One region of the Marivirga tractuosa DSM 4126 genome, then DNA from elsewhere that is predicted to be linked to it. Evidence: riboswitches for the same ligand, from Rfam matches in the RefSeq annotation. Region 1 holds a riboswitch; each other region holds the start of a gene.
The links. Region 1 has a riboswitch for S-adenosylmethionine ahead of FTRAC_RS05745 (O-acetylhomoserine aminocarboxypropyltransferase/cysteine synthase family protein). Riboswitches for the same ligand answer to the same signal wherever they lie in the genome.
Positions count from the first base shown of each region.

Region 2: it holds a riboswitch for S-adenosylmethionine, as region 1 does, so the genes downstream of both, metH (methionine synthase) here and FTRAC_RS05745 (O-acetylhomoserine aminocarboxypropyltransferase/cysteine synthase family protein) in region 1, are expected to answer to the same signal.
Region 3: it holds a riboswitch for S-adenosylmethionine, as region 1 does, so the genes downstream of both, FTRAC_RS14925 (trans-sulfuration enzyme family protein) here and FTRAC_RS05745 (O-acetylhomoserine aminocarboxypropyltransferase/cysteine synthase family protein) in region 1, are expected to answer to the same signal.

Region 1 is NC_014759.1:1,409,931-1,413,214, forward strand. Features, by position in the region: gene FTRAC_RS05740 (homoserine O-acetyltransferase family protein) at 1-362, opposite strand, end outside; gene FTRAC_RS05745 (O-acetylhomoserine aminocarboxypropyltransferase/cysteine synthase family protein) at 337-1,665, opposite strand; SAM riboswitch class I at 2,027-2,120, opposite strand; gene FTRAC_RS05750 (lysoplasmalogenase) at 2,256-2,945, opposite strand; gene FTRAC_RS05755 (T9SS type A sorting domain-containing protein) at 3,045-3,284, opposite strand, start outside.
Region 2 is NC_014759.1:4,294,330-4,297,613, reverse strand. Features, by position in the region: gene FTRAC_RS18125 (tetratricopeptide repeat protein) at 1-895, opposite strand, end outside; SAM riboswitch class I at 1,233-1,354, shown strand; gene metH (methionine synthase) at 1,404-3,284, shown strand, end outside.
Region 3 is NC_014759.1:3,519,679-3,522,962, forward strand. Features, by position in the region: gene FTRAC_RS14915 (DUF819 family protein) at 1-81, shown strand, start outside; gene FTRAC_RS14920 (alpha/beta hydrolase) at 198-1,028, opposite strand; SAM riboswitch class I at 1,313-1,416, shown strand; gene FTRAC_RS14925 (trans-sulfuration enzyme family protein) at 1,703-2,875, shown strand; gene FTRAC_RS14930 (HEPN domain-containing protein) at 3,022-3,284, shown strand, end outside.

The sequences.
Region 1 (3,284 bases):
AAATCAATAAAAGCTTTCACCACATCCCTATTTTGTAAATTAGGAAATGAATCTCCATAGACTGTATTGGTTTCTGGGTTTAGTGAATCAGGCCCAGTGCTTCCATAACAGGAACCAAGCATATTAGCACAAATAACAGTATGCTTTTCTAAATCTATGAACCCACCATTTTCAAGGAAAAGGGAAGCCCACCAGTCCTTCACGGTGGCACTTCCTGTAAAAGCGTGGCAAACCCAAATCACTTCCCTATCATCAGAAATTTCACCTAAAACTTCATAATAAAGAGAAGCTCCTTTCAAAGTCTGCCCACTTTCTAATTGAAAATTCTTTGATAAATTATGCTGTGGCATAAGATTCCTCATGGATTTTTTGAAAAGACTGAGTAAAATCTGCAATGATATCATCAATGTGCTCAATGCCAACCGATACTCTCAATAAATTAGGAGAGATACCTGCTGACAATTGCTCTTCATCCGATAATTGCTGATGAGTGGTTGCAGAAGGCTGAATAATCAAAGTCTTAGCATCCCCAACATTTGCTAAATGGCTTACCAATTTCAAATTATCCACAAAGGCTTTGGTTTCTTCTTTATCTCCTTTAAGCGTAAAAGACAAAACTCCGCCATACCCATTATGCAAATATTTTTTAGCCAACTGATAATACTTACTACTTTCCAATCCTGGGTAGTTCACTTTTTCAACTAATGGATGTTTCTCTAACCAATAGGCTAATTTCAAAGCATTATCGACTGTTCTTTGTACCCTCAATGATAGTGTCTCCAAACCTTGGAGCAACAAGAAGCTATTAAATGGACTTAAAGCTGGGCCAAAATCTCTCAAGCCTTCAACTCTAGCTCTGATAGCATAAGCTATATTAGGTAGTCCCAATGGATTGCCCTCACCAAAAGTTTCCCAAAAATTCAACCCATGATAACCTTCTGAAGGCTCAGAAAACTGGGGGAATTTACCATTGCCCCAATTGTAATTACCAGCATCAGTAATTACTCCACCAACGGATGTTCCATGCCCACCAATCCACTTTGTAGCTGATTCTACTACAATATTAGCTCCATGCTCAATAGGTCTGAATAAATAACCACCAGCTCCAAAAGTATTGTCTACAATTAATGGAAGATCATATTTTTTGGCTAAAGCTGAAATAGCTTCAAAATCCGGAATGTTGAAGGTTGGGTTTCCAATGGTTTCTAAATAAATGGCTTTGGTATTTTCGTCTATCAAAGCTTCATAAGATTCTACTTCTTCATCTGGAGCAAACTTGACCTCAATGCCTAATCGCTTAAATGAAACCTTGAATTGATTGTACGTTCCGCCATATAAATACTTCGTTGAGATGAAATTATCTCCTGCTTCCAAAATATTATTGAGGGCAATAAACTGAGCAGCCTGACCTGAAGCAACGGAAACTGCCGCAACACCACCTTCTAATGCAGCAATTCTTTTTTCAAAAACATCATTGGTTGGGTTCATGATACGTGAATAGATATTGCCGAACTCCTTCAAGCCAAATAAGTTTGCTCCATGTTCTGAGTTATTAAAGGCATAACTGGTCGTTTGATAAATTGGAACTGCTCGTGAGTTGGTAGTTGGGTCAATTTCCTGGCCAGCGTGTAATTGTAAAGTTTCGAATTTTTGTGTAGTTGACATATTTTTAAAATTTAAGATGAATATATTTTTAGAATGAATATTTAAGTAATTGTGAGCCATTCAGGTTATCTGATTGAATCACTAAATTTTATTAAACAATTGATTTTTAGTGGATTAAAATTAATTCGAAAGGAATATTAAAACTGAAAAGGGTGTAATTTTCCCTTTAGATTATCGAAATAAATCCAAATAGAATTGAGTTGTTGATTAACAACAACAGCACATACACATTCGCATGTATGCAATGGAAATAATAGGATTAAGCTTAGAAGCTCTTTTTGTTGATTTTGAATTCTTAGCCGAGTTGGCTGACTTGACGAGCTCGCTAAAACCGAAGAAATGTATGTTGTTCATAATTATTAATTTATATTTCCCAAAATCGGGCAGGATTTGGCACCTTGATTCAGGTTGCCAGAGGGTCAACGAGCCTGTCTCTCACCTCTTCGTTATAAATTGATTACCGAAATAACACCTCAAATGTAGAAAAACCTTTTTGATTTTAACAAACCAAAAAGCAAATAAAAGTTATATATATTGAAATTATTTTTTAAACAGAATATTATATCAAATAAACGTACATCACCGCTTAATTATATGGCTTCTTTTTCCTTTTTCTTTTTATGCTGCAGTAAACCATTAACTATTAACCATTGCGCAACAATGTAGGTACTCATGATGGCAACACCAGAAAATGGAATGGTATGAGAGAATCTATTAATGGCTAATATAGAATCCGAAATTATAAATAAGGCGGCTCCTAACACTACCAACTGAAAACTCTCATCTGTAGTTTGTCCCTTCCTATACCAAGCAGCCAAGATCATTAGACACAAGACAATTCCATAAATAACCAAAGGAACTTGAATGACACTATCAACATAAGGCAAGGTTAAATAAGCCATAAGAAGAATATAAGCCAAAACGACAAAAGGAAATACTGACCATTTGATCTTCAACTTATCTTTATAAGTCGCTTTTTTATACGCTAAGATAAACACAACATGTGCAATCAAGAACGCACTTAATCCAGCAAAAAAGAACATAAAATGTTTAAAAGTGAAAAGCAACATTATATCGCCAATCCAGCTAAATGCCAATGCTAAAGTGACATAGCTCACCCATTTTTCATTTTTTAATTTATCTGATTTGTCCCAAAAGTAAATAAGAAGCGAAATCATCAACAGAGGCTTAGCAATTTGATGAAGAATATCAATTTCGAACGTCAAAGCTATAATTTCAACTATAGCCACGATCCAATAAAAATATAATTTGAGATTCATTTTATTCCGTTTATCGAAAAGTAGTTAATATTGGCCGATAAAAAAAGGGAATATTGCGAAAGTAACTGACTTGCAAATGCAAGGGATTAATAATTCTAATTACTTTTTCAGAAATTTCTTTAAAGACTTTTCAGAATCAACAGTAAGCAAAAGGTAATAATGACCTGCAGGTATATTTGATAAGTCTATTTTGTAGAGACCTGAATCTATTTTTTCATGAGTAACTTTCATCTTTGTACCGATGATGCTCATTACCTCTAATTTAATATTTGAAACCGACTTTATATCACTAATCTTTAAAAAGATGTGATCTTCAGCTGGATTAGGGTAAACATCTGC
Region 2 (3,284 bases), 1.6 Mb from region 1:
TTGTTTTATAACTGCTATACCCATCCTCATGAAAATAGTCTTTCGCACTGTTTCCATACCAAAGTGCTGAATCAAAATCCTTTTCAAAGGCTAAAATTTCAGCTTTTATAATCCAATGCTTAGCCATGCTCAGACTATCATTTAGTTTTTCAGCTTCATTTAAAGCTTGATTAATGTAATACATAGCACTATCCGATTGTCCCACATGTAAAAATGCATGACTCAATTTACCCATCCGTAAAATATGCGTATTATGATTATTAGCACGCGTTTCGTGAACCAAAATTCCTTTTTGGTAATATTCAATGGCTTTATCATATTCCTTCATGGCAAATTTCAAATCTCCCAAATCGACTAAATCATAGCCAAAAGCAATTGAATCCTTCAAATTAAAATTGATTTCATAGGCTTCTTCATAGTACGCTTTTGCTTGAGCAAATGCATTTAGTTTAACCTTAATTTCTCCCAAATGAGATAATTGGTTGGCAATTTCCAAGGAATCGTTGACTTGCCGACAAATCTGCAAAGCTTTCTCGTAATAAGGTATGGCTTCAGTGAACTTGCCCAGGTATTTGTAACAAAAACCCGTATGACTGTAGCTTTCGATTAAATAAACGGTATCCACTGGGAATTCCTCCAAGTACTCAATGGTGAGCAAGTAATTTTGCAATGAGGCTTCTACATCATTCAAAAAATAAAGGGCATCCGCTTTTATTTGATAAATTCTTGAAAGGTTTGCTTTATTGTTGTTTGCTAAGATAGAATCTGCTTTTTCTACCACTTTATCAAAAGCCTCTTGTTCATAATACTTCAACAGATATTTCTCAGCTGAATGATCCTGAGCAGACATAGAAAAACTATAAAGTATAATATTTAATGCTATTAAAAATCTCATTTTACAGATTGAAAAATTTATCTATAAAAGTATACAATCTATCAAAAAAAAGAAATGAATTTTTAATTAATAAAAAGCACATATACCCCTCTAAGTGACTCCAGAAAAGCTGCAAATCCTAGCTATTTGTAAGAGGATCCTAAAAGAAGTCTTGTGCTAGCTTCTTCTATAGTTTACCAGCAAGCAAAAATTCATTATTCAATACTTTACTAGCGGTTTGAGATCAATAATCAACCTTAATGACGAGGCTTACTGAGAACAAATGATTTTTCTTTTGTCAAAACAAAATTCCTGAACTTTCATTTTACCATTTCGGTTTTTATGCTTTACTTTGACAAACTTATCCAGAAAGACTGAGGGAATGGGCCCTTTGAAGTCTTAGCAACCCTTCCAATGCATTTGCAAAAGGAAACGGTGCTAACTCCCATTTCGAGATTTACGCTCGGAAGAAGATAAGAAACAGCCTTTCTCACGGCACTTTCTGGATGCAAATAAAGAATTATTCAGAATGAGTCGATTTTCAAAAGATATTTTAAAAGACAGGATTTTAGTATTGGATGGTGCTATGGGCACTATGATTCAGAACTATAAACTCACAGAAGCCGATTACCGTGGAGATCGTTTTGCGGATTATCCATCAGATTTGAAAGGCAACAATGATTTATTGTCCTTAACCCAGCCTAAAATCATTAAAGATATACACAGAGCGTATCTTGATGCCGGTGCTGATATCATTGAAACCAATACTTTTAGTGGGACAACTATTGCAATGGCAGATTATGACATGCAGGATTTGGTTTGGGAACTAAATGAGCAATCAGCCAAAATTGCCAAAGAAGTAACTGAGGAATATGCTGACAAACCTAGGTTTGTAGCAGGTTCAATTGGTCCCACCAATAAAACTGCTTCTTTATCCCCTGATGTAAATCGTCCCGGATTCAGAGCCACTTCTTTTGATGAATTAAAAATAGCCTATAAACTACAAGCGGAAGCATTGGCTGTAGGTGGAGTAGATATATTTTTGGTAGAAACTGTTTTTGATACCTTGAATTGTAAATCTGCATTGATGGCTATTCAAGAACTAAAAGAAGAGAAAGGTATCGAAATCCCTGTGATGGTTTCAGGTACTATAACAGATGCGAGTGGAAGAACGCTTTCCGGACAAACAGTTGGAGCATTCTGGAATAGTATCCGTCATTTCCCTTTGCTAAGTGTTGGCTTTAACTGCGCTTTAGGTGCTGATCAGCTCAAAACGTATTTGCAGCAATTGGCCAGAATTTCCGATGTGGCCATTTCATGCCATCCAAATGCAGGATTGCCCAATGAATTTGGGGAATATGATGAAAGTCCCTCAGAAATGAGCAGCATTATCAAAAGCTATTTTGATGAAGGCTTGGTCAACATCATAGGCGGCTGCTGCGGTACTCAACCAGAACACATCAAGGCCATAGCAGAATATGCTGCCAAATCTCAGCCTCATAAAATTGCGGCACAAAAGAAAATAATGCGATTAAGCGGCTTAGAGCCTTTATCGGTTACTCCAGAGATCAATTTTGTGAATATAGGAGAAAGAACCAATGTTTCGGGCTCTAAGAAATTTGCAAGACTAATCCGTGAAGAAAAGTTTGAAGAAGCTGTAGACATCGCCATTGATCAAGTAGAAGGTGGAGCACAGATTATCGATATTAATATGGATGACGGCATGCTTGATGCTGTCAAAGTTTTACCTAACTTTGTAAATCTTATTTCCTCAGAACCGGATATTGCACGACTTCCTTTCATGATTGATTCTTCCAAATGGGAAGTAATTGAAGCAGGATTAAAATGCTTGCAAGGAAAAGGAATTGTCAACTCCATCAGTTTAAAGGAAGGTGAAGAAGATTTTATAGCCAAAGCCAAAAAGATTAAAAGTTATGGTGCCTCAGTGGTAGTCATGGCTTTTGATGAAACAGGTCAAGCCGATACTTTTGATAGAAAAATCGCAGTCTGCAAACGATGCTATGATCTATTAGTGAATAAAGCAGAATTCCCTCCTGAGGACATCATTTTTGACCCGAACATCCTGACAATAGGTACGGGAATGGAAGAGCATAATAATTATGCTGTTGACTTCATCAATGCCGTTCAGTGGATAAAAGAAAATCTTCCTTACGCCAAAACCAGTGGTGGAGTCAGCAATATTTCCTTTTCTTTTCGTGGGAATAATACCGTCAGAGAAGCCATGCATTCTGCTTTTCTTTATCATGCCATTAAAGCAGGTTTAGATATGGGCATAGTCAATCCTGGAATGTTGGAGGTTTATGATGAAATAGACAAAGAACTTTTGGATTACGTAGAGGATTTGCTCTTCAATAAAAGAGCTGACGCTACGGAAAGATTAATGGCCTAT
Region 3 (3,284 bases), 2.1 Mb from region 1:
TTGGCAGTTTTAGGGTATGCGCTAGGTACTTATGCAGCTTATATTTGTGGGTTATTGTTACAGGCGGCTGCGGCTGTTTAACTTTTTCCTTTTGTAAGGAGAATGCCTTGGCTGCCAGAGCTTCACTGCTCGTGTTGTAAGTAGCTGATTAGCATGTTGCCAGCCAATGCTTCTGAAAAAATATTCCGTACCTTTTTTTACTCATTTTTCGATTCAAATATTTTTTCAAACGCATTGTATACTGCAATGTGTAGTGCATCACCATGAGATTTGCCTTCTAAAAAATTGAAGTACAACTGCGAGTTCTGATTTTTGTTTTTCAATAATTTTTCAAATAATTCTTTGGCAGTACGTTCCATTACTTCACCTTCCTTTCCTACTGCCACATAGATTGATTTTTTGGAACCGTAGGATTTTGGATCTCTTTCCAAAAGATTTTCATTATCCCACCATAAACTCGGACTGACAATAATGTAGTTATCGAAAAGTTCAGGTTTTTCAAATAATATTTCAGTGGCTAATAGTCCCCCTAAAGATTGTCCAATTATCGTTTTACTTGATTTTGTCCGATAGACTGAGTCAATAAATGGTTGAAGTTCCTTTTCCAAAAAGCTTATGAATTTTCCCGATTTTCCAGAGGTGGGGAATTCTTTTTGGTCTAGTTTATTTTCAGAAGGATATGTGAAATCTCTTTTTCTATCAATATTTGCAATACCGACCACTATGGATTCTGGTATCATATTGATCCAGGGAAAAGATCCAAATTGAACAAGTCCTGAAATATGAATAAAATCTTCATCTCTAGAGCCATCCAGCAAGTAAATCACGGGATATTTTTTTGAACTATCAGCTTCATAATTTGAAGGTAGGTAAATATTTAGGGTTCTGTTTTCATTCAAAATTTTTGAATTGATACTAACGATCTTACCTATTGTGAAATCAGTTTCACTAATTTTCTCAGGTAATGTTTGACCAAATGAGAAGTTAGCTATTAAAAAAAGTAGAATGCTTAAAAATATATGTCTCATAAAATGCTCTTTAACTTGAATACCATGGCATAGATCGATTTATGGAATTGTAAAAATAGAAAAAATGAATTTCCAATCGAGCTACTTTGAAGTATTTCCTTGATTACCCAACTAGCGTGACTTCCCCATTTCGTGCTGTAATTATAGCTACATCAGCATGTTAGAAGGCTGTTTTTTAATTACTTACAAAAATAAAAACAGCGCTTCCGTAAAAATATTGTACTCCAAATTTGGTTAAGTCAAAATCAAGTTTCTATATTTGAGCCATCATATCGGTTTCGACCGATTTATATAGATGAGGTGAGAGAACAGGCTCGTTGACCCTCTGGCAACCCCCAAGCAATTTGGAAAGGTGCCAATTCCTGCCCAATGAAGGGAAATATAAAACGGTAAAACAATGAACAAACTGAAAATTTACATTTCGCACAATCTCCAAATTGATTTACACGATCAATCATTGGAATACATGTCTATTTCTAAATCCAATAATCAAATTAGCATTTGCTGTTGTAGCAACTGCTGTTGTTGATTTCCAATTTAAGCTTTTGGGGAACAGCTAGAATTTGTACAGGATTGTAATCCTTGCGATTCCCGTACGCACCTATAAAGCTAATCCAACTCAATTTTTGTCAAATTTAATTTCCTCTAGCAGGAAAACTATAATCAATATATTTATGTCTCAACATTTCGAAACCCAGGCTATCCGTACCCAAGCTGCCCAAAGTGGCAACAGAGAACATGCTGTGCCGCTTTATCTAACTTCATCATTCACTTTTGAAAATGCAGAACAAGCCAAAGCATTATTCAATGATGAGGAAGAAGGCAATATTTATTCCCGTTTTTCTAACCCTAATAGTTCGGAGCTAATTGATAAAATGACTCGTTTAGAAGGCTTGGAGGATGGTTTTGCCACGGCAACTGGAATGGCGGCTATGTTTGGAAGTATGGCAGCACTGCTCCAGCAAGGCGATCATATTTTGGCGGCAAGATCATTATTTGGTTCTACCCACCAATTATTGACGCAGATTTTCCCGAAATGGGGAATCTCTCATACTTATGCTGATATCAGCAGGACGCATGAATGGGAGAGCCTGATTAAGCCTGAAACCAAAATGATTTTTGTGGAAACACCCTCCAATCCAGGTTTGGAAATCATTGATTTGGAGTGGCTAGGAAAATTGGCGGAAGCACATAATTTGATTTTGGTGGTGGATAACTGCTTTGCCACTCCCTATTTACAACAGCCAGCCAAATGGGGTGCGCATATTGTTTCCCATAGCGCCACCAAATTTATTGATGGACAGGGAAGGGTTTTAGGCGGCTTGATCCTCGGCTCCAAAGAATTGATTAAAGATGTGCGCTTTTTCAGTCGACACACAGGCCCAGCCATTTCGCCTTTTAATGCCTGGGTGCTATCCAGAAGTCTGGAAACCTTGGCTGTGCGCATGGACAGACATTGCGAAAGTGCCTTTAAAATTGCAGAATATTTGGAGGGACATACTGAATTGGAAAGCGTGAAATACCCCTTCTTGAAATCGCACCCTCAGTTTGATTTAGCCCAAAAACAGATGCTTAAAGGAGGCGGTATTCTCACTTTTATAGTCAAAGGAGGAGGCGAACGATGTAGCAAATTTGTGAATAACCTGAGTATGCTTTCGGTTACTTCCAACTTAGGGGATACCCGATCCATTGTGACGCATCCTGCCACGACCACTCACAGCAAACTAAGCGAGGAGGAAAGGCATAGGGTAGGAATTGCAGATGGCTTAATCCGCTTATCGGTCGGTTTGGAAAATGTGAATGATATAATTGAAGATATTGAACAAGCACTAAAAGCTTCAAAATAATGGAATTAAGAATAGAAAATAAGATCTGTTTTATGATGTGTTGCAAGGCTCCTCCGGATGCTGCATGATATCGCTATACCCAAATTATAGTGCCTCTTGCAGATAAATCCGCAAGAGGCATTTTTTTTACCCAAAAAATTAAAATTATGACACAAGTAACTGAAAATTTAGCATTACCGAAGCCAGCAAAAAAAGACATAGCTGAGCTTAAAAATAAAATTGAACTCTTCCGATCCGGGCAAATTGATGAAGAGAAATTTAAAGCCTACCGATTAACGCGTGGGGTTTACGGACAAAGACAACAGGGCGTGCAGATGTTCCGATTGAAAATTCCTGCAGGTAGAATCACAACTGATCAATTGCGAGTGGTGGCTGATCTATCGAATCAATATGCAACAGGAAATTTACA